DNA from 3 places in the Methylobacterium nodulans ORS 2060 genome. Region 1 is predicted to be linked to each of the others. Evidence: riboswitches for the same ligand, from Rfam matches in the RefSeq annotation. Region 1 holds a riboswitch; each other region holds the start of a gene.
What was found. Region 1 has a riboswitch for cobalamin ahead of MNOD_RS06790 (TonB-dependent receptor). Riboswitches for the same ligand answer to the same signal wherever they lie in the genome.

Region 1 (7,616 bases):
CCCTCACCGTGTTCGTCACCGGCGCGACTGCCGGCTTCGGGGCCGCGCTCTGCCGCCGTTTCGCCGAGGCCGGGGCGCGGGTGATCGGCACCGGCCGCCGCCCCGATCGGCTCGACGCCCTCAAGGCCGAGCTCGGCGAGCGCTGCCACGTGATGCAGCTCGACGTGACGGATCGCGATGCGGTCTTCGCCGCGGTGCAGGCCCTGCCGGCCGGCTTCGACGCCCCCAATGTCTGCATCGCCAATGCGGGGCTGGCGCTCGGCCTCTCGCCCGCCCACGAGGCCGAGATCGACGACTGGGACCGGATGATCGCCACCAACGTCAACGGCCTCGCCTACACGGTGCGGGCGCTCCTGCCGGGCATGGTGGCGCGCGACGAGGGGCATATCGTGCTCCTCGGCTCGGTGGCGGGCGACTACCCCTATCCGGGCGGCAACGTCTACGGGGCGACCAAGGCCTTCGTGAAGCAGTTCGCCCTCAACCTCCGGGCCGATCTCCTCGGCCGGAACGTGCGCGTGACGAATATCGAGCCCGGCATGGCCGAGACGGAGTTCTCGCTGGTGCGCTTCGAGGGCGATGCCGACCAGGCCGCGAAGACCTACGAGGGCCTGACCGCGATGTCGGCCGAGGACATTGCCGAGACGATCTTCTGGTCCTGCATCCTGCCGCGCCACCTCAACATCAACCGCATGCAGATGATGCCGGTGATGCAGGCCTTCTCGCCCTTCGCGGTGAAGCGGGGCTGAGCGCGCCTTGGCGCGCGCCTCAGGCGAGACGGCGGCGCAGCCGCCGCCAGCCGAGCACGACGCCGCTCACCGAGACGATCAGCCCGAGGGCGCTCAACAGGCCGATCACCGCCTGCCGGGCGGGCGGGTGGCGCAGGAGCGGCCCGACATCGAGGGTGTGCAGGGCGTCGAACAGCCAGCGGTTCGCCCGCCTGCTGCGGTCGATCCGCCCGAGGATCTCGCCGGTGCCCGGATCGACGTGGAACCATGTGGCGGCGGGATCGGCGAAGACGAGGCGCAGCACCGGCAGGCGCGGCGCCCCGTGCCGGTCCGACCAGTAGGCATCGGGCGCGTCGAGCCGCAGGGCCGTCGCGAGCGGGGCCTCCGGCAGGAGGCCGCTCGCCGCCGCCAGGATGCGGTCCTGCGTCACTTCCGTGCCGCAGCAGGGCCGGACGCCGTCGGGCCCGGCGGCCAGCACCAGCGGATGGCCGCCGATCCAGGCGAAGCGGAGTTCGACGCTGCCCGGCGGCGCAAGGGCGAGGGTCTCGCGGCCCGGCGGGAAGGCCGGGGCAGCCTGCCCGGCATAGCGGGCGAGCGCCGCGGCATCGGGCATGCGCGGGCCGAACCAGTGGTTCGGGTTCATCGACAGCCAGCCGCTGAACACGAAGGTGACAACCGCAAGGCCTCCCGCCACGCCCGCAAGGTGGTGCCACGCGCGCCAGCCGCGATAGGGGGTGAGCCTTTTTCGCCGCAGGCGCAGCAGGCCGAGGCCGAAGCCGCTCACCGCCGCCGCGAGCGCCATGCCGGAGAGCCACAGCACCACCTCCCGCCAGAGCGCGGCCTCGGCCCGCAGGGGCGTGAGATAGATCCAGTGCGGCACGGCCCCGAGCCAGTTCCACACCCGCTCGGCCCGGGTCGTGTCGAGGGCGAGTTCTCCCGTGCCTTCCGAAAAATAAAGTTCCGTCCCGGCCGGGTCGCCGAGCGCCACGACCCGGAACGGGCGCGAGGCATCGTAGCGTGCCGTGACGGTCCACTGGTCGCGTTCCACCACGCCGCGATCCTCGACGTTCCGCGCCGCCGGGTGTCGGCGGGCGAGGGCGAGCGCCGCTTCCGCACTCAGCGGCGGCAGCGGCGCGCCCGTGACCGCGGAGAGCACAAGCCGGCGGCCATCCGGCCCCGTGAGGCGGTAGACCGGCTCGTCGTCCCGCATGGAGAGGGTGAAGGCGGCCGGAAAACCGGGGAGCCCCGCCAGCGCCTCCTGCGGCCCGAGCCGCACCGCATCGAGGGCAAGCGGCGGCAGCGCCGCCCGGCGCTCGGCCTCCGTCAGGGCGGGGAAGCCGACGAACAGCATCACCAGCCCGGAGACGAACCAGACGGCGAAGAACAGCCCGGCCGCGATGCCGAGCCAGCGATGGCCGAGATGCAGCCACCGTTTCATGGGCTTGGACCACCGCATCCGTCAGAACGTCACCTGATAGGCAAGCTCGACCGAGCGCGGGGGCCCAAGCAGCCAGGAATTGGTGTTGCCCGAGACCGCGTAGATCCGGTCGGTGAGGTTGTAGCCGCGCAGCGACAGGCGCGAATCCGGCGTCACCTGCCAGTCGAGGCTGGCATTGACGAGCGTGTAGCCGGGCCGGCGCGCGGTGTTGGCGAAGTCGCTGAAGACCGGGCCGACATTGTTGAGGCCGAGCCGCGCCACCCAGCCCGGCGCGAAGGCGTAGGCGATCCAGACATTGGTGACGCGCTGGGGCACGTCCTTCGGAACATTGCCGGCGTAGGATACCACCTGCCCTTTCACCCGCTCGGAGAAGGCGTCGTAGCGCGCCTGGAGCAGGGCGGTGTTGGCCTCGATGCGCCAGTGATCGTCGAGGGCGAAGGACAGGGCCGCCTCGACGCCCCGCGCGGATTGCCGGCCGACCTGCCGCGACTCACCCGGCCGGTCGGGATCGGGGACCAGCAGGTTGTCCTTGGCGATGTGGTAGGCGGCCAGCGTCCACTCGCCTCGGCCTCCCGCGAAGATGCCCTTCGCGCCGACCTCGACCTGCCGGCCCGTGGCGAGGTCGAACTGCGCCTGCGAGACGGTGGTGGTGATGAGGCTGCCGAGCGGATCGGCCGCGGTCGCGTATTGCGCATAGAGCGCGAGGTCGGGAACGGGGTTGTAGACGGCGCCGACCCGGTAGCTCAGGGACTCGAAGGTCTTGGTGAAGGCGGTGCCGGCGAGCGGCCGGGCGACGGAGACGGTGGGCGCGTCGAAGCGCACGCCCGTGATCAGCGCGAGCTGCGGCGTCAGCTCCAGCCGGTCCTCGGCGAAGACCGAGGCTTGGTTCACCCGCGAGATGATGTCCCGGCGCGTCCCGGCGAGGTTGAGGAAGGAGCCCGGCACGGGGAGAAAGGGGTTGACGAAGCTCACGCCCTCGAAGGGCGCGTTGCTGTCGCGGTCGAAGGCGATGCGGTTCACATCGAAGCCGGCCACCACGGTGTTGGGCAGGCCGAACAGGCTCCCGCGGACAGTCGCGTCGAAGCGGTTCCCGATCTGCTCCTGATGGTGGAGGATCTCGATGTAGTCGCTGCGGCGGATCAGCCCCGTCGCCGGCTGGAAGGTGTACTGCTCGACGTCGCGCCAGTGCCGCTCGGCGGAGAGCCGGTAGGCGGTGTTGCGGATGGTGACGTCCGGGCTCGGGCTCCACTCCGTGCGCAGCTGCGTCCAGTTGTCGAGCCAGGCCATGCGCGCATCGGCGACGTTGTAGTTGGTGAAGCGGATGCGCTCCGGCACGCGGGAGCCGATCAGCGGCGAGCCCCAGTAGCGGGTGGGCTCGTTGTAGCCGAGGTCGTGCGACAGGGTGAGGCTGAGATCGGGCGCGGCCCGCCAGGTGACCGCGCCGGAGAGCGCGAGGTTGCGGAAGTCGCCGTCCGGCCGGACCCAGCCGTCGGCGCGGTTGCCGCTGATGTTCAGCCGATAGGCCATCGCCTCGCCGATGGGCCCGCCCGAATCGAGGGCGAGCCGCGCCGTTCCGTCCGAGCCGAGGGCGGCCTGTGCCTCGTTCACGGGCGTGAAGACCGGCTTCTTCGGCACCACGTTGATCACGCCGCCGATGGCGCCCTCGCCGTAGAGCACGGAGGCGGGCCCGCGCAGCACCTCGATCCGCTCCGCCGACCAGGGGTCGAACGGGAAGGTGACGGTGCCGGCCCCGACATAGAGCCTCGTGCCGTCGTAGAGCTGCTGCACCGAGCCCGGCCCGGCGAAGCCCCGGCTGGTGAAGGAGAGATTGCCGTTGCCGGGATGCGCGATGCTGGTGATGCCGGTGGCGTTCTGCGTCACCGCATCCGCGATGGTGGTCTGGCCGCGCGCGCGGATGGTCTCGCCCGAGATCACGTCGAGGCTCGCCGGGGTCTGCAGCGGGGTCAGCCCGAGGCGGCTGCCGGAGCGGGCCGGCGCGGAGAGGGCGAGGCCGGGCGGCGGCCCCTCGCGCAGGCGGCCGGCCACCTCGATCATGTCGAGGGGGATCTCCTCGGCGCCGGCCGGCACGGCGAGAAGGAGGGCGAAGAGGGAGAAGCGGGAGGAGCGGAGCGCGGTCATGCGGGATCCGAAGCGGGGCGTCGGACCCGTCCTTAGCCGAAGCGGCGCAGAATGTAACGTTATAACGTTACGTATGGTCCGGCGGCGACGATCCCAGTCTCTGCGGTGCCTTGCGGCAGCGGAGCGGGGCGCATGTCGGCGGGCAGCGGCAGGCAAGGCGGGACAGGCGACGCATGTGGCACGTCACCGCGAGCTCAAGCCGACGGCCGCCGCGCGCCCGCTCCGGCTTCCACCAGGACACCCCGCCCGGCGTGCTCGCGTGTGACCACGGCTGACGGCAGGTCTCCTGGCTCGCGGGTCGCCGCCCCCCATCGTCTTCCCAGGGCAGACCCCAGTGACGTGGTGATGGAGGGCTCGCCGCTTACAGTTGCGGGGGCAGCCGCGGCCTCGGGCGCCAGCCCTCACCGCGTTCCCTTTTGATCCCCAAGGGGAACCGTCGCCGCATGCGTAGCCGTACGGATGCCCCGCGGTCAATCGCTGCCGGACCGCGGCCAAGGGCGCTGACGCCGGGCCGCGCTCCGCCGGAGCCCGCGAGCCTCGCCTGCCATCCGCGGCGACCGTCGCGGCTCACCGGGTCCCCCGGGCGGCGGGCTTGATCCGGATCAAGGCAGGGCGCGGCCCGCCCGGCCAAGACGAATCCGGACGACGCCGTTCCAGCCGTCTCTCCGTGCAAGGATCTCCCGATGAGCGCTCAGGTTCTGACTTCGACTGCTGCCCAGACCGTGCCCGCCCCGCAGGTCCGCTTGGCGACTGGCACTGCCGCGGGCGATCTTCCCACCTTGACCGCGCTCGGGCTCGCGATCGCCGCCACGCTGGTCACCGAGGTTCTGGTCTGGCTCGTCCTGTGAGCGCCTCCGAATAGATCGCGATGGCATCCGCGTAGGTGACCTCCCGCGGGTTGTTCACGAGGAGGCGGGTCTGCTTCATGGCGTCGGTGGCGAGCCGCGGCAGATCCGCCTCGCCGATGCCGATCGCGGCGAGCGAATCCGGCACGCCGCAATCGCGGCAGATCGCCCCGAGGCTCTCGACGAAGCGGGAGGCGGCCTCCGCCGGAGGAAGCCCGGCTGCCGCGGGGTCGAGGATCGGAGCGAGCTCGGCATAGAGTGCCTGCGCGGCGGGCAGGTTGAAGCGCATCACGCCCATCAGCACGAGGGCGTTCGAGAGCCCGTGCGGCACGTGGAAGAGGGCGCCGATCGGGTAGGCGAGCGCGTGGACCGCGGCGACCGGCGCGTTCGCGAAGGCCATGCCGGCGAGCATCGAGCCGAGCAGCATGGCTCCCCGTGCCGCACGGTCCGAGCCCTCCCGGCAGGCGGTGCGGATGTTCCCCGCCAGGAGCGTCAGCGCCTGCCGGGCGAACTGGTCCGACATCGGGTTCTTCTTGTGGCGGCTCGTATAGGCCTCGATGGCGTGCACCATCGCATCGATGCCCGTCGCCGCCGTCACGGAGGCGGGGAGGCCGAGGGTGAGGTCCGGATCGAGCACCGCCCAGTCGGGCAGGAGGGCGGCCGAGACCACGCCCTTCTTCTCGGTCGTCGGCGTCGTCACGATCGCGATCGGCGTCACCTCGGAGCCGGTCCCGGCCGTGGTCGGCACGAGGACGAGCGGGAGGCGCTGCCCTTTGGCGAGCCCGACGCCGTAGAGCGCGTCGAGGGGCTCGTCGCTGCGCGCCAGATAGGCGACGAGCTTCGCCGTATCGAGGGCCGAGCCGCCGCCGATCGCGAGCACGAGGTCCGTCCCCTCCGCTCGTGCCCTTGCCGCGGCGGCCTCGATGACCGCCGCAGGCGGGTCGGCCACCACCGCATCATAGATGCCGACGCTCAGCCCGGCCGCCTGGAGCGCGGCCTCGGCCGGCGCGGTCAGCCCCGCTCCCCGCACGCCCCGGTCGGTGACGAGCAGGATGCGCCGCGCCCCGAGCGGCCCGATGATCTCCGGCAGCTTCGCCGTGGCGCCGGGCTCGAACAGGATGTTGGGGCAGGTCTGGAAGGTGAAGGGGGTCATGGGGCGACCTCGAAAGGCATGGCGACGCGGGCGGACGGATCCTTGTCGAGACCGGTGCGGGTCACGGCGCGACCCGCCGCAGCACGAAGGCCATGCCGACCTGCGGCTCGCGACGCCAGCGGCCCTCGCCCACCGGGAGCAGCGTCACCACGTGGCCCCGCCGGGCAATCAGGGTGAGCCGGCCGGATTCGTAGCGCCAGGAGACCGGGTCGAACACCGTGAGGCCGAGGTCGCGGCAGCCCTCCAGCACCCGGAGCGCCCCGGGATCGAGGGCGAGCCGGCAGGTCTCCGTCTCGGCGTAGCGGTCGAGCGCGTAGACGCCCGCGACCCCCTCGGGCGCGGCGGGCGGTGTCGGCCAGAGGTCCGGCGGCGGCTTCGCGGCCGGCGCGGACTGGGGCAGCGCGACCGGCGTGACCGGCGGGAGAGGGGGAGCGGCCCGCGGCCCCTCCGGTGCCAGGGCGTAGGTCTCGCCCGAGCCCGCCGCCTTGAGAGCGCCCGGCGTCTCGGCGAGGGCGAAGTCGAGCACCGGCTTGGCCTCCGGGTCGAGGAAGCGCAGCGCCCCGTCCTCCAGCCGCCAGGCCGAAAGCCCGTTGAGGATCGGCAGCGCCCGCCGGCAGCCGGCCGGGAAGCGCAGCGCGTGGCCGCCCGAAGCGGCCTCGCTGGTCAGCGTCACGACGCAGCGCCGGTAGCTGCCGTCGAGGGCGAGGGTCCAGGTGCCCAGCGCCTCCGCGTCGGTGCGCGGCCGGGCGGGATCCGCCCCGGCCGCCCGCGGCGAGGCGGCCGCGAGGGTGAGGACCGCGAGGGCGACAAGGAGGCGGGCGGTCACGGCCGCGGCCAGGGCGTCTCGGCGACGGGCGTGAGCGGCCCCTTGCCGGAGAACCACGATACGAGGTTGTCCACCACGAGCTGACCCATCGCGGAGCGCGTGTGGACCGAGGCCGAGCCCACATGGGGCAGCAGCACCGTGTGCTCCTGCGCGATCAGCCCCGCGGGCACCCGCGGCTCGTCGGCGAAGACGTCGAGGCCCGCGCTCTGGATCGTGCCGTCCTGGAGCGCCGCGATCAGCGCCTCCTCGTCGACGAGGCTGCCGCGCGCGACGTTGATCAGGATGCCCTCGGGGCCGAGAGCCTCCAGCACCTCCCGGTTGACGATGCCCTTCGTCTCCGGCCCGCCCGGCGCCACCACCATCAGCACGTCCACCGCCCGCGCGAGGTCGATGAGCGAGGGGTGATAGGCGTAAGCCACATCCGCCTGCGGCCGCCGCCCGTGATAGGCGATCGCGACGCCGAACGCCTCCAGCCGGTGGGCGATGGCCC
Region 2 (7,616 bases), 1.7 Mb from region 1:
TCCGTGCCCTCGTCCGGCGCTGACGGCCGCTCCAGGAGCCATGCGACGAGCCGGCCGGCCAGCGCCTGCCCCGCGGCACCCGCGACGCGCCGCTCGCGTGCCCAGCGCAGGACCGGCTCGGCGAGATCCTCATGCGGGCAGAGGAGCGCCCCGAGCGCGAGATCGGGATCGGACCACGGCAGCGTCGAAAAACCATCGATGCGGGTGGCGGCGAGGCGCCTTGCCTCGGGCGCCTCGGCCGCAAGCAGGGCGGCAAGCAGCGCCGGGTCGGCGTCGCCCGCGGCGAGCCGGTCGCGCGCCTCCGCGAAGCCGATCCCCTGCGCCGCAATGTCAGTAGCGCGCAGGAGGCGGGCGAGCGCAGCGGGCGGCGCGGCGCGCAGGAAATCGGGCGCGGCCTTCAGCAGCCGCACGCCGAAACGCGAGACCGGCTCGCAGGCGCTGTCGGCGGCGAGGTCGAGGGCGAGGTCCGGCCGCGCGTCCCACAGGGACGGGAAGGCTTCCGGGCGGGTGCCGGGGGCCTCGCCGCGCGCCGGTGCTTCCTGCGCCGTGAGGCTGCCGTAGCGCAGCCGGATGGCCGGATCGTTGCGGCAAAGGAGCTGGCTTGCCGTCCAGTTCCGGGCGAGCGGGCCCGAGACCCGGTCCTCGCGGCTCCAGCGCCCGTTCTCTTCCCGCCGCCAGGAGGTGCGGGTGGTCGGCCGTGCCATGTCCTGCGGGCGAAGCGACAGGAGAAAGGCCGCCGCGAGTTCGGCGAAGGCCGGATCGGCGACCTCGGCGCGCTTGCGCAGCGCGCGCCAGATGCGGCGCTTGAAGTAGAAGAGCGTCGCCTCCGACAGGCCGACGCGAGCGTCCGGCGCGCCGTGGACCTCGGCGATCGGCACCGCCATCCTCAGCTCGGGCACGTAGGGCCGCCCGCTTCCCGAGCGGCGTGCGGAATACATCGGCTGCGCGGTCTCGAACCGGTGGGCGGTCACCGCGAACAAAACCGCGTCGTCCGCCATCTCGGCGTGCTTGAACAGGCGCCGCAGCCCGATGAGGTAGGGGGGCCGGGCCGGCAGCCGGAGCAGCGTCGCGGCAAGCGCGGCGTGAAGCGCCGGATCGCCCTGCGCCATGCGGCCGAGCACCACCAGGGTATTTCCGACCCGCACGGGCTCGCGTCCGGCGAGGTCCGTCAGCGCGCCGAGGAGGGCGTCGGGGTTGCGTGCCTGCGCCGCGCGGGCGACCGGCTCCGGCAGATCGCCGCCGCCGTCGGGCCGTCGCGCGTCGCCCGCGAGCGGGGAGACGAGGGCGAAGCGGGCGAGGTCGCGCACAATCGTCTCGGTGGCGCCCGCGGCGATCGCCTCCAGGGTGGGCGCCGCGCCGCCGCCGGCGGCGCGGGCGAGCGCCCAGACCAGGGAGTAGCTCGCCCGCGCCGGGCCCTGCCGCCCCGCGAGCGCGATCAGCGCCGGCCCCGCCGCCGCCAGGCGCAGCTCGCCGATGCGCCAGACCAGCCGGTCGAGTTCCTTCGCGGGCCAGGGGCTGCGCAGGCAGGCTTCGAGCCGCGCCATGAGCACATGCCCGCGGCCGCCGAGCGCCGCCGCATCGCCCGGAGCGCCCCGGGGCTCGGCGTCGAGCCCCGCCGCCGGCTGATCCACCCGGCGGTAGCCGCCGTTGAGCTTGGACACCACGATGCTGTCGAACAGCCTGTCGGCCGCCTCGCGCGTGATGGGGGCCGGCGTCTTCGATCCCTCCCGCAGGAGCGCGCCGCGGCGGCCATACCGCACGTTGACGAGGAAACGGTGGTCGGAGGCAAGAGCGTCGTTCTCGACCAGATCGACCTCGTAGAGCTTGTCCGAGGTTCCGTCCTTGAGCCAGAGCCGAACCGATCGGACAATCCTCATGCCTTCCCCACAGAAACCTTGGGCGCCGGCGGCGGACTGTATCGGCACAGATACATCTGCGTAAGCGCTTTTTGCGGCCGCTTGAGCGCCGATCAGGTCCACGACCCGGGCGACAAGATCGACGGGTTCTGGTGAGGTACGGTGCGGTCTAGCGCGCAAGGTATGTCGCGCAATCGAACGCGCCTGGCAAGCCGATCCGAGCTTGCGCGCAAGGGGGTGTCGCCGTGGCCCGAATGCCGTTGCGTAATCGACGTTGCTCGAATAAACTGGAGTACTAGCACCGGTTGAATGACCCAGGCGGCCGGCTGGGGGGAGCAGAGCGCATGAGAAAAATACCCGCGTAGGCAACGATACAGCGCCCGCCCGGCCCTCGGCGGAAGTCTAATCAAGGAATTTAAGTCTAGTCAAGGAAATTCATGTAATGAAAATCGCAGCACGCCTTCTGCGGTTATGGATCGTCTTTGCCCGCAAGCAGCCGTTACCGGGCAACGAAAGAGAGAGGACGATGATTTCTGACGAAACGATCGTGGAATGGGCCCGCATTCTTCAGTCGGGAAATCATGCGGATCAGGAGAACCTCTACAGCTACATCTTGTCTCGCGCTGCCGAGGAAGACTTCCGGATCGTGCCCCTGCGCATCACTTACTTCATCCACCGCGGCAACGACTTGCAGGCGCTTTTGCGGGTGTCGACGCGGTTCATGTCGTTCCCGGAGTTCTGGGGCCCGTGCCTGAGGCATCTCGCCAACAACGTCTGCATCCACTGCGGCGACCCCCGCAGCGCCGTCCCCTACCTCGACGCGGCCCACCGCGACGGGGCTCTCCCCGGCGAGATGGTGCTGTTCACGGCCGCCCAGCACGTCCGGATCGGCAATGCAGAGCGGGCGCTGAGCCTGATCGCGGAGGTCGAGTCCCGGTTCCCGGAACTCGCCCGGGAGGCGGCGATCCATCGTCAGTTCGTCGATCTCTTCTCACGCTTCGACTACAACCAGGCCAGGCGGATGCTCGATGAGGTCAAGGAGCGGTTCGCCCGCGCCAGCCTCGCCGACCTCGAGAGGGAGATCGTCAGAGCCCTCGACATCGGGTCGCCGTACCTGTTCCTGCGCCTCGGCGACGGTGAGGGATCCTGCACGATCATCGACGCCGATGACGAGGCCGCGCACTGCGACTACTACCGCGCCAACCGCCGCGAGTTCGTCGACATCTGGTTCAAGGACGAGTCGGTCCTCGACGATCCGGAGTTCACCCGGGCGATCGAGGCCTTCAACGAGGCGATCCCGGCGGCGGACTCCCTGGGCGGCATCTGGGCGGAGTTGGTCGACCACGAGTACGGGCTCGGATCCCGGCGCGGCATCGCCTGGGTGGTCAACACGATGCGCAAGGTCCTGATGCTCGCCGACCGCGACCCGGCCTGGGCCGCCAGAACCTCGATGCACACAGCGCTGTGCTGCACTACGACCTGCTGCTCAGCGGCACCCTGGCGCGGCTGCTGCGCGGCCGCAAGCGGGTCGGCTTGATCAGCTGTCATGACGACCTGCCTGAGGCGCTCCGGCGCACCTACGGGATCGGCGAGGTCGAGCACCACAAGGTACCCGGCGAGCAGATCCACCAGGAGACGCTCGGCGCCAAGGCGGTCGAGGGCGCGCACTGGCCGCACCGCTTCCGTGAGCTGTGCGAGGAACTCGACCGCCCGGCCGATCGCCGCGGGCAGCTGTTCCTGGTCGCGGCCGGGATGCTCGGCAAGATCTACGCCCACAAGCTGAAGAAGAGCGGTGCCGTCGTCATCGACATCGGCGCCGTCGCCGACCTCTGGATGGGGAAGATCACCCGGTCGTTCCCCAGCCTCCCGCCGGAGGTTGCGCTCAAGCCGAGATTCCCGCCCGTCGTCTTCGTCGACATCGGCGGGCTCGGCGGCATCGGGCCAGAGTGGCAGCCCTACCTCGAGAGCGTCCGGCCGGTGGTGTTCGAGCCCAACCCCCCAGAGGCGGCCGCCATCCGCGAGCGCATCGCGCAGCGCCCGGGCGGGATCGTTCTCGAGCGGGCGCTGAGCAACCGGGCCGAGCGGCGCACCCTTAACGTCGCCAAGAGCCTCGACTGCACCTCGCTGCTCGCCCCGAACAGCGAATTGCTGCGGCGGTACTCGATCGAGCCCGCTTTCCGGGTCACCCACACGGTCGATGTCGACTGCGTGCGCTACGACACCCTCGTGCGCTGCGGCGAGGCGCCCCTGCCGGAGGTGATCAAGATCGGCGTGCAGGGCTTCGAGTACGAGGTGCTGGAGGGCTTCGGCGACACGCTGTCCCACTGCCTGGGCGTGAAGCTTAAGGCGCACCTCTACCCAATCTACGAGGGCCAGAAGCTCCTGCACGACCTCGTGCGGCTGCTGCAGCCCTTCGGGCTGGCCCTGCGCAGGATCACCCCGGTCGACCATTTCGACGGCGACGTCGTCGAGGTGGACGCCTGGTTCACCTGCGACGCCGCGCGGACCGCGGCGCTCGACCCGGAGAGGGCCGCGAAACTCGCCTTCATCGAGACCGTCTGGGAACTTCCCCCGCACCGGCGGGTGTTCGGACCGGACCAGTTCGCCTGAGGCGACAGGCGAGCCGCGAGAAACCCGGCGCGGTTCACTCCCATCGGATCCGTCCTCCGTTGGATCAAGACCTGCTTCAGGGTGGACCATTGCCGAGGTAGAGATCAGCCATGACAGGATTGGCGGCATTGATCCTCAGTAGATCCCGCTGGATTCCTGCCATGGCCCGCCGATCTGATCTCAGAAGTGATAGTTGATGCCGGCCTTCACGATGTGGTCGGTCAGTTCTATCTTGTCATTGCCGATCTTGAAGTCCTGAGTAAGTCACACATAATTGTATTCACCTTTGAGCGACAGATTGTCGGTGAGGGCATGCTCGATGCCGGCACTGACCAGGTAGCCGGTCTTCCACTTATTGCCGGCGGCCGTGCCAATGGGTCCCCTTGCACCAAGTTCCATCGTCGCAAGGCCGGCCGTGCCATAGACGAGCGTGCGATCGCAAGCGCGTCGTTCTCGACCAGATCGACCTCGTAGAGCTTGTCCGAGGTTCCGTCCTTGAGCCAGAGCCGGGCCGATCGGACAATCCTCACGCCTTCCCCACAGAAACCTTGGGCGCCGGCGGCGGACTGTATCGGCACAGACACATCTGCGTAAGCGCCTTTGCGGCTGCCGCGGAGCGGGCGCCCGGTCCTGCGGCCCCCGCTCGCGGCATCCCTGCCGGGAAGGCTGTGCTCTCCGGGTCACATAAGTCGTAACAATATTACATTACATGCCGCAGCGTGTTGACCCGCCGCCTCGTCGCGGCAAAGGTCTCGTTGCCAAGGTTCCCGTGGGTTCGTGCCTGCGGGATAAGAGGGAATTCGGTGGGCTCTCAAGGAGCGAAGCCGAAGCTGCCCCCGCAACTGTAAGCGGCGAGCTCTGCCGAACACGGTCACTGGTGCGTAGCACTGGGAAGGCCAGGCAGAAGCGGCGACCCGCGAGCCAGGAGACCTGCCTTGGCATGGTCACGACTCTCGGGCGGGGTGTCCCGGTGGAGCGCATGAGCGGTGCGGCACTCCCAAGGCCCATCCGCGCAGGCAATCCCTGGGCGAACGCTCGACAACCTTGAGCGCACCAGTGAGTTTTCGTCTGAGCCCGGCCATGATCCAACAGCCCTCTCCCTGCTTCGGGGAGCGCACGAGACGATCGTCGGTGCGCCTCCGGCGCAGGCCGCACTGGGTGCTCGCGGCGGCCGTGGCCGTCGGCGCGCCCGGGTCGGATGCGTTCGCGGAGGAATCGACCATCGCCCTGGAGGAGGTGGTGGTGGAGGGGCGCGGGCCCGGCGCCCCGACAGCGGCCTCGGGCGCGATCAGCCTGATCGGCCCGACACCCGGTTTCCGCGCCGATCGGGCGGTGAGCAGCACCAAGACCGACACGTCGCAGCGCGACGTGCCGCAGGTCGTCACCGTCGCCCCGCGCGAGGTCATCACGGATCTCGCCGCCACCCGCGTCGACCGCGTCTTCAACTACACGCCGGGCGTGGCGCAGCAGAACAATTTCGGCGGCCTGACCCTGTTCAGCTACGCGGTGCGCGGGGTGGCCACCTCGGAGATCTACAAGAACGGCTTCCCGCTCAACCGCGGCTATCCGCCCCCGCCCGACACCCAGAACGTCGAGCGGATCGAGGTGCTCAAGGGGCCGGGCGGCGGCCTGTTCGGCCGCAGCGACCCGGGCGGGCTCGTCAACATCATCACCAAGCAGCCGACGGCCGAGCGCTTCGTCGAGATGGGCGGCCTGTGGGGCTCCTTCGAGCAGGTCCGCGGCACCCTCGATGCGGGCGGCGCGCTCAACGAGGAGGGGACGCTCCTCTATCGCCTCAACCTCGCGGCCGGGCGCCAGAACAGCTTTCGTGATTTCGTCGACGGCGACCGGCTCCTCGTCGCCCCGGTGCTGAGCTGGCAGGTCACGCCCGATACCAGGATCACGGTCGAGACCGAGTTCCTGCGCAACCGCGTCGTCTTCGACCGCGGCGTGATCGCGATCAACCGGCAGCTCGGCTTCCTGCCGATCTCCCGCTTCCTCGGCGAGCCGGGCCAGAGCGTGAACCAGTCCTCCGACGCGATGCAGGTGCGCGTCGACCACCGCTTCGACGCCGACTGGCAGATGCGGCTCGCCACCTACCTCAACACCGGCTCGCTGGTGGGCGAGGCCGCCGAGGTCCGCGCCATCGCGGCCGATAACCGCACGGTCTCCCGCGACCGCAACTTCCGCGACTACCGCTGGGACGTGGCGATCGGCCAGGCCGAACTCGTCGGGCGCTTCGACACCGGCGGGATCGGCCACACCCTGCTCCTCGGCTTCGAGCGCGAGAGCACCGACAGCCGCACCGTGTCTCCCCGCTCGAACTTCCGCCAGAGCCCCTACGCCCTCGACATCTATGCGCCCGTCTACGGCCAGGCGCGGCCGCCGCTGACGATCCCGCGCAACACCCTGGAGCGGGTGACCAACACCGCACTCTACGCGCAGGACCAGATCGTGCTGAGCCCTGAGTGGAAGGCGCTCCTCGGCGTGAGGTTCGACTTCTTCGAACAGTCCTTCCTGGAGCGCGTCCCGCGCGGCCTGACCGAGCAGTCGCGGGTCGCCGCGACGCCGCGGGCGGGCCTCGTCTACCAGCCGCTGCCGGACCTCGCCCTCTACGCCAATGTCGGCACGAGCTTCCGGCCGAATATCGGGGTCGATGCGGCGGCGGCCGCGCGCTCCGGCCCGTTCGAGCCCGAGACCGGCCTCGGCTACGAGGTGGGCGCGAAGCTCGACCTCTTCGGCGGAGCCCTGAACCTCACAAGCGCGGCGTTCCGGGTCGAGCGCGAGAACGTGCTCACCCCCGATCCCGCCAACAGCGGCTTCTCGCTCGCGGCGGGTGCGGTGCGCAGTCAGGGCTTCGAGCTGACCGCGGCCGGCCAGCTCTCGCCGGAGCTGAAGATCCTGGCGGGCTACGTCTACGCCGACGCGGTGGTGACGAAGGACAACGTGCTGCCGGTGGGCGCAGCCCTCATCAACGTGCCGCGGCACAGCGGCAGCCTGCTCGCGGTCTACGAGGTGCAGGAGGGGCCTTGGAAGGGGCTCGGGGTCGGCGCCGGCCTGCGCGGGGTCGGCGCGCGGGCGGGGGACGCGGCCGGCACCGGTTTCACCCTGCCGGCCTACGTCGCGGCCGACGCGCTGGCCTACTACCGC
Region 3 (7,616 bases), 770 kb from region 1:
GTCGGGCGCGCCGGCTATGCTTTCGACCGCTTCTTCGTCTACGGCCTCGGTGGTCTTGCGTATGGCGACGTGACGACCGGCGCCACCTTCTTCAACCCCGGCGGCGTGGTCGCCTATACGGGCCAGATCACCGACTTCAGGACCGGCTTCGCCTATGGCGGCGGCATCGAGTACGCGATCCCCGACGACAGCTTCCTCGCGAGGCTCAACGTCCTGAGCCTCATCGGCGTCCAGTCGGCCGCCGTGACGATCAAGGCCGAGTACCTCCACTACGACCTCGGCAGCCGCAACGTGCTGATCAACAACACCGGCCTCGCCGGTTCGCCCGGCTCCTTCACGTCGCGCTTCCGCACCGAGGGCAACCTGGTGCGGGCCGGGTTCAACTACAAGTTCAGCGGACTTTGATACCAACGGCCCGGGCTGCTGACGCAGCAGATGCTGACGCAGCGGGCCGTTGAGCCATCTCGAATTGTCGACACCAAGCCTGCGGCTTGGCGAAAATTCGAGAACGGAACCACCGGTCACAAGAAAATGACCGGTGGTATGAGCCGTCACCGGGAGGGGATCAGAACTCGATCCCCTCCTGCGCCTTCACCCCCGCGGCGAAGTGGTGCTTGACCTGGCCCATCTCGGTTACGAGATCGGCGGCCGCGACGAGATCGGGCTTGGCATTGCGGCCCGTGACGACCACGTGGAGGTCGGGCCGCCGCTCGCGCAGCACCGCCACCACCTCGTCGAGGGGCAGGTACTCGTAGCGAAGCGCGATGTTGAGCTCGTCGAGGATGAGCAGGCGGATGCTGCCGTCCTGCATCAGTCGCTGGGCCTGGGCCCAGGCGGCCTCGGCGGCCGCCACGTCCCGCGCCCGGTCCTGGGTCTCCCAGGTGAAGCCCTCGCCCATCGTGTGCCACGCCACCTGATCGCCGAACCGGTCGAGGGCGAGGCGCTCGCCGGTCTCCCAGGCGCCCTTGATGAACTGCACCACGCCGACGCGCCAGCCGCGGCCGAGCGCCCGCAGCATCAGCCCGAAGGCCGCCGTGGACTTCCCCTTGCCCGGCCCGGTATGGACGATGAGCAGGCCCTTCTCGATGGTCTTGCCCGCCACCTCCGCGTCCTGAACCGCCTTGCGCTTGATCATCTTGGCGCGGTGTCGGGCGGCCTCGTCGTCGCTGTCCATCCTCATTCTCCCTTAACCACGAGCGGCAGGCCCGCCACCACCAGGACGACCCGGTCGGCGATGGCGGCGAGCCGTTGATGCAGGCGCCCGGCCTCGTCGCGGAAGCGCCGGGCGAGCGCGTTGTCTGGCACGATGCCGAAGCCGACCTCGTTCGAGACCAGGACCAGAGGCCCGGGATGGCGCGTGCAGGCCGCGACGAGAGCCCCGGTCTTGGCGGCGAGATCGGCCTCGTCCAGCAGGGCGTTGCTGAGCCACAGGGTCAGGCAGTCGACGAGGACAGGCCGTCCGGGCGGTGTCGCACCGAGCACCCCGACGAGGTCGCGCGGGGCGTCGCGCGTCTCCCAGCCGGCGGGCCGGCGGGCCCGGTGATCGGCGATGCGGGCCCGCATCTCATCGTCGTAGCCTTGCGCGGTCGCGACGTAGATCCAGGGCGCCGGCTCCGCCTGGACAAGGCTTTCCGCATAGGCGCTCTTGCCCGAGCGGGCGCCACCGAGAACCAGGGTCAGCCGCGGCCCCCTCGTCGCCTCACCCGCCACAAAAAGCCCCTCCTCCATAAATCCAAGCCGTGCTCCCCTTCGGCCGCCCTCGCGCGGATTGCAAGCCCGGGCCCGACCCGCTACGGTCTCCCGCGACGGTGCCTCGGCAACGAGGTGAAAAGGGAACGCGGGACGGGGCTGATCCCCGAAAGCCGCGGCTGCCCCCGCAACTGTGAGCGGCGCGGGCCCGCCATCGGCCACTGGAGCGATCCGGGAAGGCGGCGGGCACCTCTCGCAATGCCGCGAGCCAGGAGACCTGCCGTCACCCGCTTCCTCTCGACGCCGCCGGCGGGGCGGCAGGAGTTCGTCATGGTCGCTGTCACTCGTACCCTTTCTCCCGTGCTCGCCGGCGAACGGCTGAATGCGGTGCTCGTCGCCGCCATCCTCGGGCTCGGCCTGCTCTTCATGTCGGGCTTCTCGCCGGCGGCCGCGCTGCACAATGCCGCGCACGACTGGCGCCACGCGCATAACTTCCCCTGCCACTGAGCGACCGCTCGCTCACATCGGTGCTCGCCCCGCCCGGTGCTTCGGCGCCGCGCGGGCGTTCGCCCATGCGGGATTTGCCGCCATGACGATCCGACTGCTCTCCGCGGCCCTCGTCGCGGGATTCCTGGCCGCCTGCGTGGCGTCCGGGCTGCAATTCGCCCTGACCTCGCCGCTGATCCTGGAAGCGGAGAAGTACGAGACCCATGCGAGCCTGGAGCCCGTGCAGGCCTCGTCGCTGATCGTGCTCGCCCATGCGGGGTCGGAGCACGGGGCCGGCCACGGGGCCGGCGCGGAGACCGAGGAGTGGCAGCCGGCGCCCGGTCTGCCGCGGCTCGCCTTCACGGCGCTCGCCACGCTGGTGAGCGGGGTCGGCTATGCGCTGCTCCTCGGGGCGGTGCTGCTGGCGACGGGCCGCCCGGTGACGCGCGGGGAGGCCCTGCGCTTCGCCATCGGCGGCTTCCTCGCCGCGAGCCTCGCGCCGGCAATCGGCCTGCCGCCGGAACTGCCCGGGATGGGCGGGGAGGCGCTGGCGCTCCGGCAGACCTGGTGGATCGCCACCGCGCTGGCCACGGCGGCGGGCCTCTATCTCGTCGCGATCCGGGGCGGCGCACTGGCGGTGGCGACCGGGCTCGCGCTGATCGTGGCCCCGCATGTCTGGGGGGCGCCGCACGTGGCCGAGAGCAGCGCGCTGCCGGCCGCAGTCGCGGCGCAGTTCGCGGCCCGCTCGATCGCTGTCGCCTTCGCCTTCTGGGCGGTGCTGGGCCTCGCCTTCGGCTGGGCCTGGGATGCGGTCGCCCGCAAGCCTGCGGCGTGAGGACCGGGCGCATGGCCGTCACCCTCTATGTCTGCACCACCTGTCGGGCGGAATCCGATCCGCCCGACGGGCCACGGGCCGGCGCCCGCCTGCACGCTACGCTTGCCGAAACCCTGGCCGGGGAGGGCGTGCGGGTCGAGCCGGTGGAGTGCCTGTCGGTCTGCAAGCGGCCCTGCACGGTGGCGGTCTCCTCGCCTGGCCGCTGGACCTACGTCTATGGCGACCTCGACCCGGCGAGCGCCCCCGCCATCCTGCGCGACGGGCTGTCGCGCTACACTGCCGCGCCGGATGGTCTCGTGCCCTGGCGCGAGCGGCCGGAAGCCTTTCGCAAGGGCGTCATCGCCCGCATCCCCCCGTTTTCCGCATGAATCTGCTTCAGAAGATTCCCTGTACGATCGTCACCGGCTTCCTCGGGGCGGGCAAGACCACGCTGGTGCGCCACGTGGTGGAGCACAATGACGGGCGGCGCCTCGCGATCATCGTCAACGAGTTCGGGGATGTCGGCTTCGACGGCTCCCTGCTCGCCTCCTGCGGCGTGCCGGGCTGCGACGAGGATGCGGTGGTGGAACTGCCGAACGGCTGCATCTGCTGCACGGTGGCGGACGACTTCGTGCCGGCCCTGAACCGGCTCCTCGACCGGCCGGAACCCCCGGAGCACATCCTGATCGAGACCTCGGGCCTCGCCCTGCCGAAGCCCCTGGTCCAGGCCTTCAACTGGCCGGCGATCCGCTCGCGGGTGACGGTGGACGGCGTGGTCGCGGTGGTGGACGGGCCGGCGGTGGCGTCAGGCGCCTTCGCGGAGGATCCGGAGGCGCTGGCCGCGCAGCGCGCCGCCGACCGATCCGTCGATCACGACAACCCGCTGGAGGAGGTGTTCGAGGACCAGCTCCTCTGCGCCGACCTCGTCGTGGTGAACAAGGGCGACCTTCTCGACCCGGAGAGCCGGGCGCGGGTGCGGGCGGAGATCGAGGCGCAGTTGCCGCGGGCGGTGAAGCTCGTCGAGACGGCGCATGGCGCGATCGACCCGCGGGTGCTGCTCGGCCTCGAGGCCGAAGCGGAGAGCGATCTCGCCTCCCGGCCCTCGCATCACGAGACCGAGGAGGACCACGACCATGACGATTTCGAGAGCGTGGCGATCCCGGTCGGGGCGGCGGGCTCGCCGGACGACCTCGCGGCCCGGGTGGCCCGGGCCGCGGAGGTGCCGGGCGTGCTGCGCATCAAGGGCTTCTGCGCCGTGGCCGGGAAACCGATGCGGCTGGTGATGCAGGGGGTTGGCCGGCGCATCGCGCATCACTACGACCGGCCCTGGCATGCGGGCGAGCCGCGCGACGGGCGGCTGATGGTGATCGGCCTGTCGGGCTTCGACCGGGATGCGGTCACGGCAGCCCTGCAGGGCTAGGATCACGGGTGTCCGGAGGGCGGGAGCCCTCTGGCGGGGTCCCGGGGCGGCGCCCCGGGCCTTGGGACAGGGTGGCGCCTGATGCATCTCCTGCGCGTCGATACGGTGTCCCTCGACGAGGGCGAGGCGGCGGTGGATCTGGGCCAGGCGCCCGGCGATGTCGTGGCCCTGTCCTTCACCGATTCGGATCTGGTGGGCCTCGCCGCGGCCCAGGCGGAGGCGAGCCGGCTGATGCCGATGCCGAGCCTGCGCCTCGCCAAGCTCGCGCGCCTGCGCCATCCGCTGTCGGTGGATCTCTATGTAAGCCAAGTGATCGCGCGGGCGCGGTTCGTGCTGGTGCGCTGCCTCGGCGGGCTCGATTACTGGCGCTACGGCATCGAGCGGCTGGCGGAGACCTGCCGAAGGCAGGCGATCCCGCTCGCCATCCTGCCCGGGGACGACCGGCCGGACCCGCGGCTCGACGCCTTCGGGACGGTGTCGGCGAACTTACGCGAGCGCCTCGACGGCTATTTTCAAGCGGGCGGCGTCGACAACCTGCGCTGGCTGCTCGTGCGGATCGCGGGCGAACTCGGCCACCGGGTCGAGGCCGAGCCGCCGCTTCCCCTGCCGCGCGGATTCGTGTGGTGCCCGGGCTGCGGCGTGGCGGATCTCTCACGGGTGCCGGCGCCGCTTCCGAAGCATAGCCTCGGCGGCAGGGCCCTGATCCTCGTCTACCGGTCGGCGATCCTCGGCGGGGACACCGCCCCCGCGGCCATGCTCGCGGCGGCGCTGACCGAGCGGGGCCTCGCTCCGGTGATCGTCGCGGTGTCGAGCCTCAAGGAGCCGGAGGCCGTCGCGGCCGTGCGCGCGGCGATCGCGGCGCATCCGCCGGACGTGATCGTGGCGGCGACGGCCTTCTCGGCGCGGGAGGATGCCGGCTTCGTGCTCGATGCGGCGGGCTGCCCGGTGATCCAGGCCTTCACGGTTGGGGCGCCGCAGGCGGCCTGGGCGGCGTCCGGGCGGGGCCTCGGCGCCGCCGATCTCGCCATGCAGGTGGCGCTGCCGGAATTCGACGGGCGGCTCTCGGGCTTCCCGATCTCGTTCAAGGAGGAGGTCGCCGCAATCGAGGGTTACGCGGAGCGCCGGGCCGTGCCGGATGTCGCCGGATGCGCCGCGCTCGCCGCCCGCGCCGCCGCCTGGGTCCGGCTCGCCCGGACGCCCCGCACCGAGCGGCGCCTGGCGCTCGTCCTGTCCGACTATCCGGCCCGCGGCGGGCGGGCGGGCTTCGCGGTGGGGCTCGACACGCCCGCAAGCGCGGTCGCGATCCTCGATCTCCTGGCGACTGAGGGATTTTCGGTCGAGGGCATTCCGGCGCCCGAGGCGCTGATGCGCGCGCTCACCGAGGACGAGCCGGGCTTCGCGGTGCCGCTCGAAGCGTATCGGACCTGGTTCCGGCGATTGCCGCCGGAGGCCCGCGCGGCGCTCAACGCGGCCTGGGGCGAGCCGGCGGCGGATCCGCTGCTGCGCGATGGCGCCTTTCGCTTCCGCGCGGTGCGGGCCGGACAGGTGCTGGTCGCGCTGCAGCCCGACCGCGGGCGCGCGGACATAAGCGAGGCACGCAAGGCGGGCTACCACGACCCCGATGCGGTGCCCTCGCATGCCTACCTCGCCTTCTATCTCGCCCTGCGCGAGGGGTTCGATGCGCTGATCCATCTCGGCACCCACGGCACCACCGAGTGGCTGCCCGGCAAGGCCGTCGCGCCCTCGGCCCTGTGCTGGCCCTCGCTGGCGATCGGGGCGCTGCCGGTGATCTACCCCTTCATCGTCGATGATCCGGGCGAGGCGGCGCCGGCCAAGCGGCGGCTCGGCGCCGTCACGGTGGGGCACCGCACGCCGGAGACCGGCGCCGCCGGGCTCGATCCGGAAGTGGGTGCCTTGCGCGAACGGGTGGAGGAATACGCGGCGGCGAGCGTGCTCGATCCCCGGCGGGCCGGGCTCATCGCGCGTGGCATCCTCGACCAGGCGGAGCAGGCGGGTCTGCTCGGGGCGGCCGGCATCGACCGGGCGACGCCCATGGAGGAGGCCCTCACCGCCCTCGACGCGCATCTGTGCGATCTCGCCGAGGTGGTGATCCGCGAGGGGCTGCACGTGTTCGGGCGGGAGACGGCCGGCGACGAGGCCTCGGCGGCGGGTGAGCGGGCAGGTCTGCTTGCGGCCCTCGACGGGCGCTTCGTGGTGCCCGGCCCGGCCGGCTCGCCCTCGCGCGGGCGGCGGGACGTGCTGCCGACGGGGCGCAACCTCACCACCCTCGATCCGCGGGCGCTGCCGACCCGCGCCGCAACGCTTCTCGGAGAGAAGGCCGCTGCCGAGGTGGTGCGCCGCTACCTCCAGGACGAGGGCGAGCATCCGCGCCGGATCGTCATGGATCTCTGGGCCTCGCCGACCCTGCGCACGGGGGGCGAGGATCTGGCGCATGCGCTCGCCCTGATGGGCGTGCGCCCGACCTGGGACCACGCCACCACGCGGGTGACCGGGTTCGAGATCTTGCCGCTTGCCCTCCTCGACTGGCCGCGCATCGACGTGACGGTGCGGGTGTCGGGGGCTTTTCGCGATACCTTCCCGGAGGCGCTGGCGCTCCTCGACCGGGCCGCCCGCGCGGTGGCGGCGCGCGAGGAGGAGGATGCGGACAACCCGCTCGCAGCCGCCCGGCGGCGGGGTGAGACGGTGGCGCGCGTATTCGGTGCCGCACCCGGCCGCTACGGCGCCGGCGCGGCGGAACTCGCCCTCGACGGCGCGTGGCAGGAGCGGGCCGAGCTCGCCCGGGCCTATCTCGCCGCCACCACAGCAGCGACCAGCGAGGAGGCGGATTTCGCCGAGCGGGTCGCGGGGGCGGATGCCTTCGTGCATGCCTTCGACGTCGCCGAGCGGGATCTCCTCGACGGGGATGCGGCGGCCGATGCGCTCGGCGGCTTCGCGGCGGCGGCAGCGCTGGCGGGTGCCGCGCCCGCGCTCTACAGCCTCGACGTCAGCCGGCCCGAAGCGCCCCGGGCCCGCAGGGCGGAGGAGGATGTGGCGCGGCTGGTGCGCGGACGCCTCGCGCATCCGCGCTGGATCGCGGCGCAGCTCGGCCATGGCTGGCGCGGGGCGCAGGAACTCGCGCAGGGGCTCGACGCGGTCTTCGTGCTTGCCGCGACCACGGAGGCCGTGAGCGACGCCGACCTCGACCGG

Region 2: it holds a riboswitch for cobalamin, as region 1 does, so the genes downstream of both, MNOD_RS14855 (TonB-dependent siderophore receptor) here and MNOD_RS06790 (TonB-dependent receptor) in region 1, are expected to answer to the same signal.
Region 3: it holds a riboswitch for cobalamin, as region 1 does, so the genes downstream of both, MNOD_RS10350 (CbtB domain-containing protein) here and MNOD_RS06790 (TonB-dependent receptor) in region 1, are expected to answer to the same signal.

Annotation. Positions count from the first base shown of each region.
Region 1 is NC_011894.1:1,487,273-1,494,888, forward strand. It holds gene MNOD_RS06780 (SDR family NAD(P)-dependent oxidoreductase) at 1-746, shown strand, start outside; gene MNOD_RS06785 (PepSY domain-containing protein) at 766-2,163, opposite strand; gene MNOD_RS06790 (TonB-dependent receptor) at 2,185-4,302, opposite strand; cobalamin riboswitch at 4,562-4,754, opposite strand; gene MNOD_RS46200 (hypothetical protein) at 4,986-5,150, shown strand; gene MNOD_RS06795 (iron-containing alcohol dehydrogenase) at 5,119-6,300, opposite strand; gene MNOD_RS06800 (AprI/Inh family metalloprotease inhibitor) at 6,362-7,126, opposite strand; gene MNOD_RS06805 (2-hydroxyacid dehydrogenase) at 7,123-7,616, opposite strand, start outside.
Region 2 is NC_011894.1:3,234,769-3,242,384, forward strand. It holds gene MNOD_RS14840 (hypothetical protein) at 1-1,877, opposite strand, end outside; gene MNOD_RS14845 (hypothetical protein) at 2,383-3,393, shown strand; gene MNOD_RS41510 (FkbM family methyltransferase) at 3,321-4,466, shown strand; cobalamin riboswitch at 5,211-5,418, shown strand; gene MNOD_RS14855 (TonB-dependent siderophore receptor) at 5,547-7,616, shown strand, end outside.
Region 3 is NC_011894.1:2,252,353-2,259,968, forward strand. It holds gene MNOD_RS10335 (outer membrane protein) at 1-405, shown strand, start outside; gene cobO (cob(I)yrinic acid a,c-diamide adenosyltransferase) at 566-1,174, opposite strand; gene cobU (bifunctional adenosylcobinamide kinase/adenosylcobinamide-phosphate guanylyltransferase) at 1,177-1,710, opposite strand; cobalamin riboswitch at 1,790-1,988, shown strand; gene MNOD_RS10350 (CbtB domain-containing protein) at 2,020-2,196, shown strand; gene MNOD_RS10355 (CbtA family protein) at 2,279-3,010, shown strand; gene MNOD_RS10360 (DUF1636 family protein) at 3,022-3,378, shown strand; gene cobW (cobalamin biosynthesis protein CobW) at 3,375-4,409, shown strand; gene cobN (cobaltochelatase subunit CobN) at 4,491-7,616, shown strand, end outside.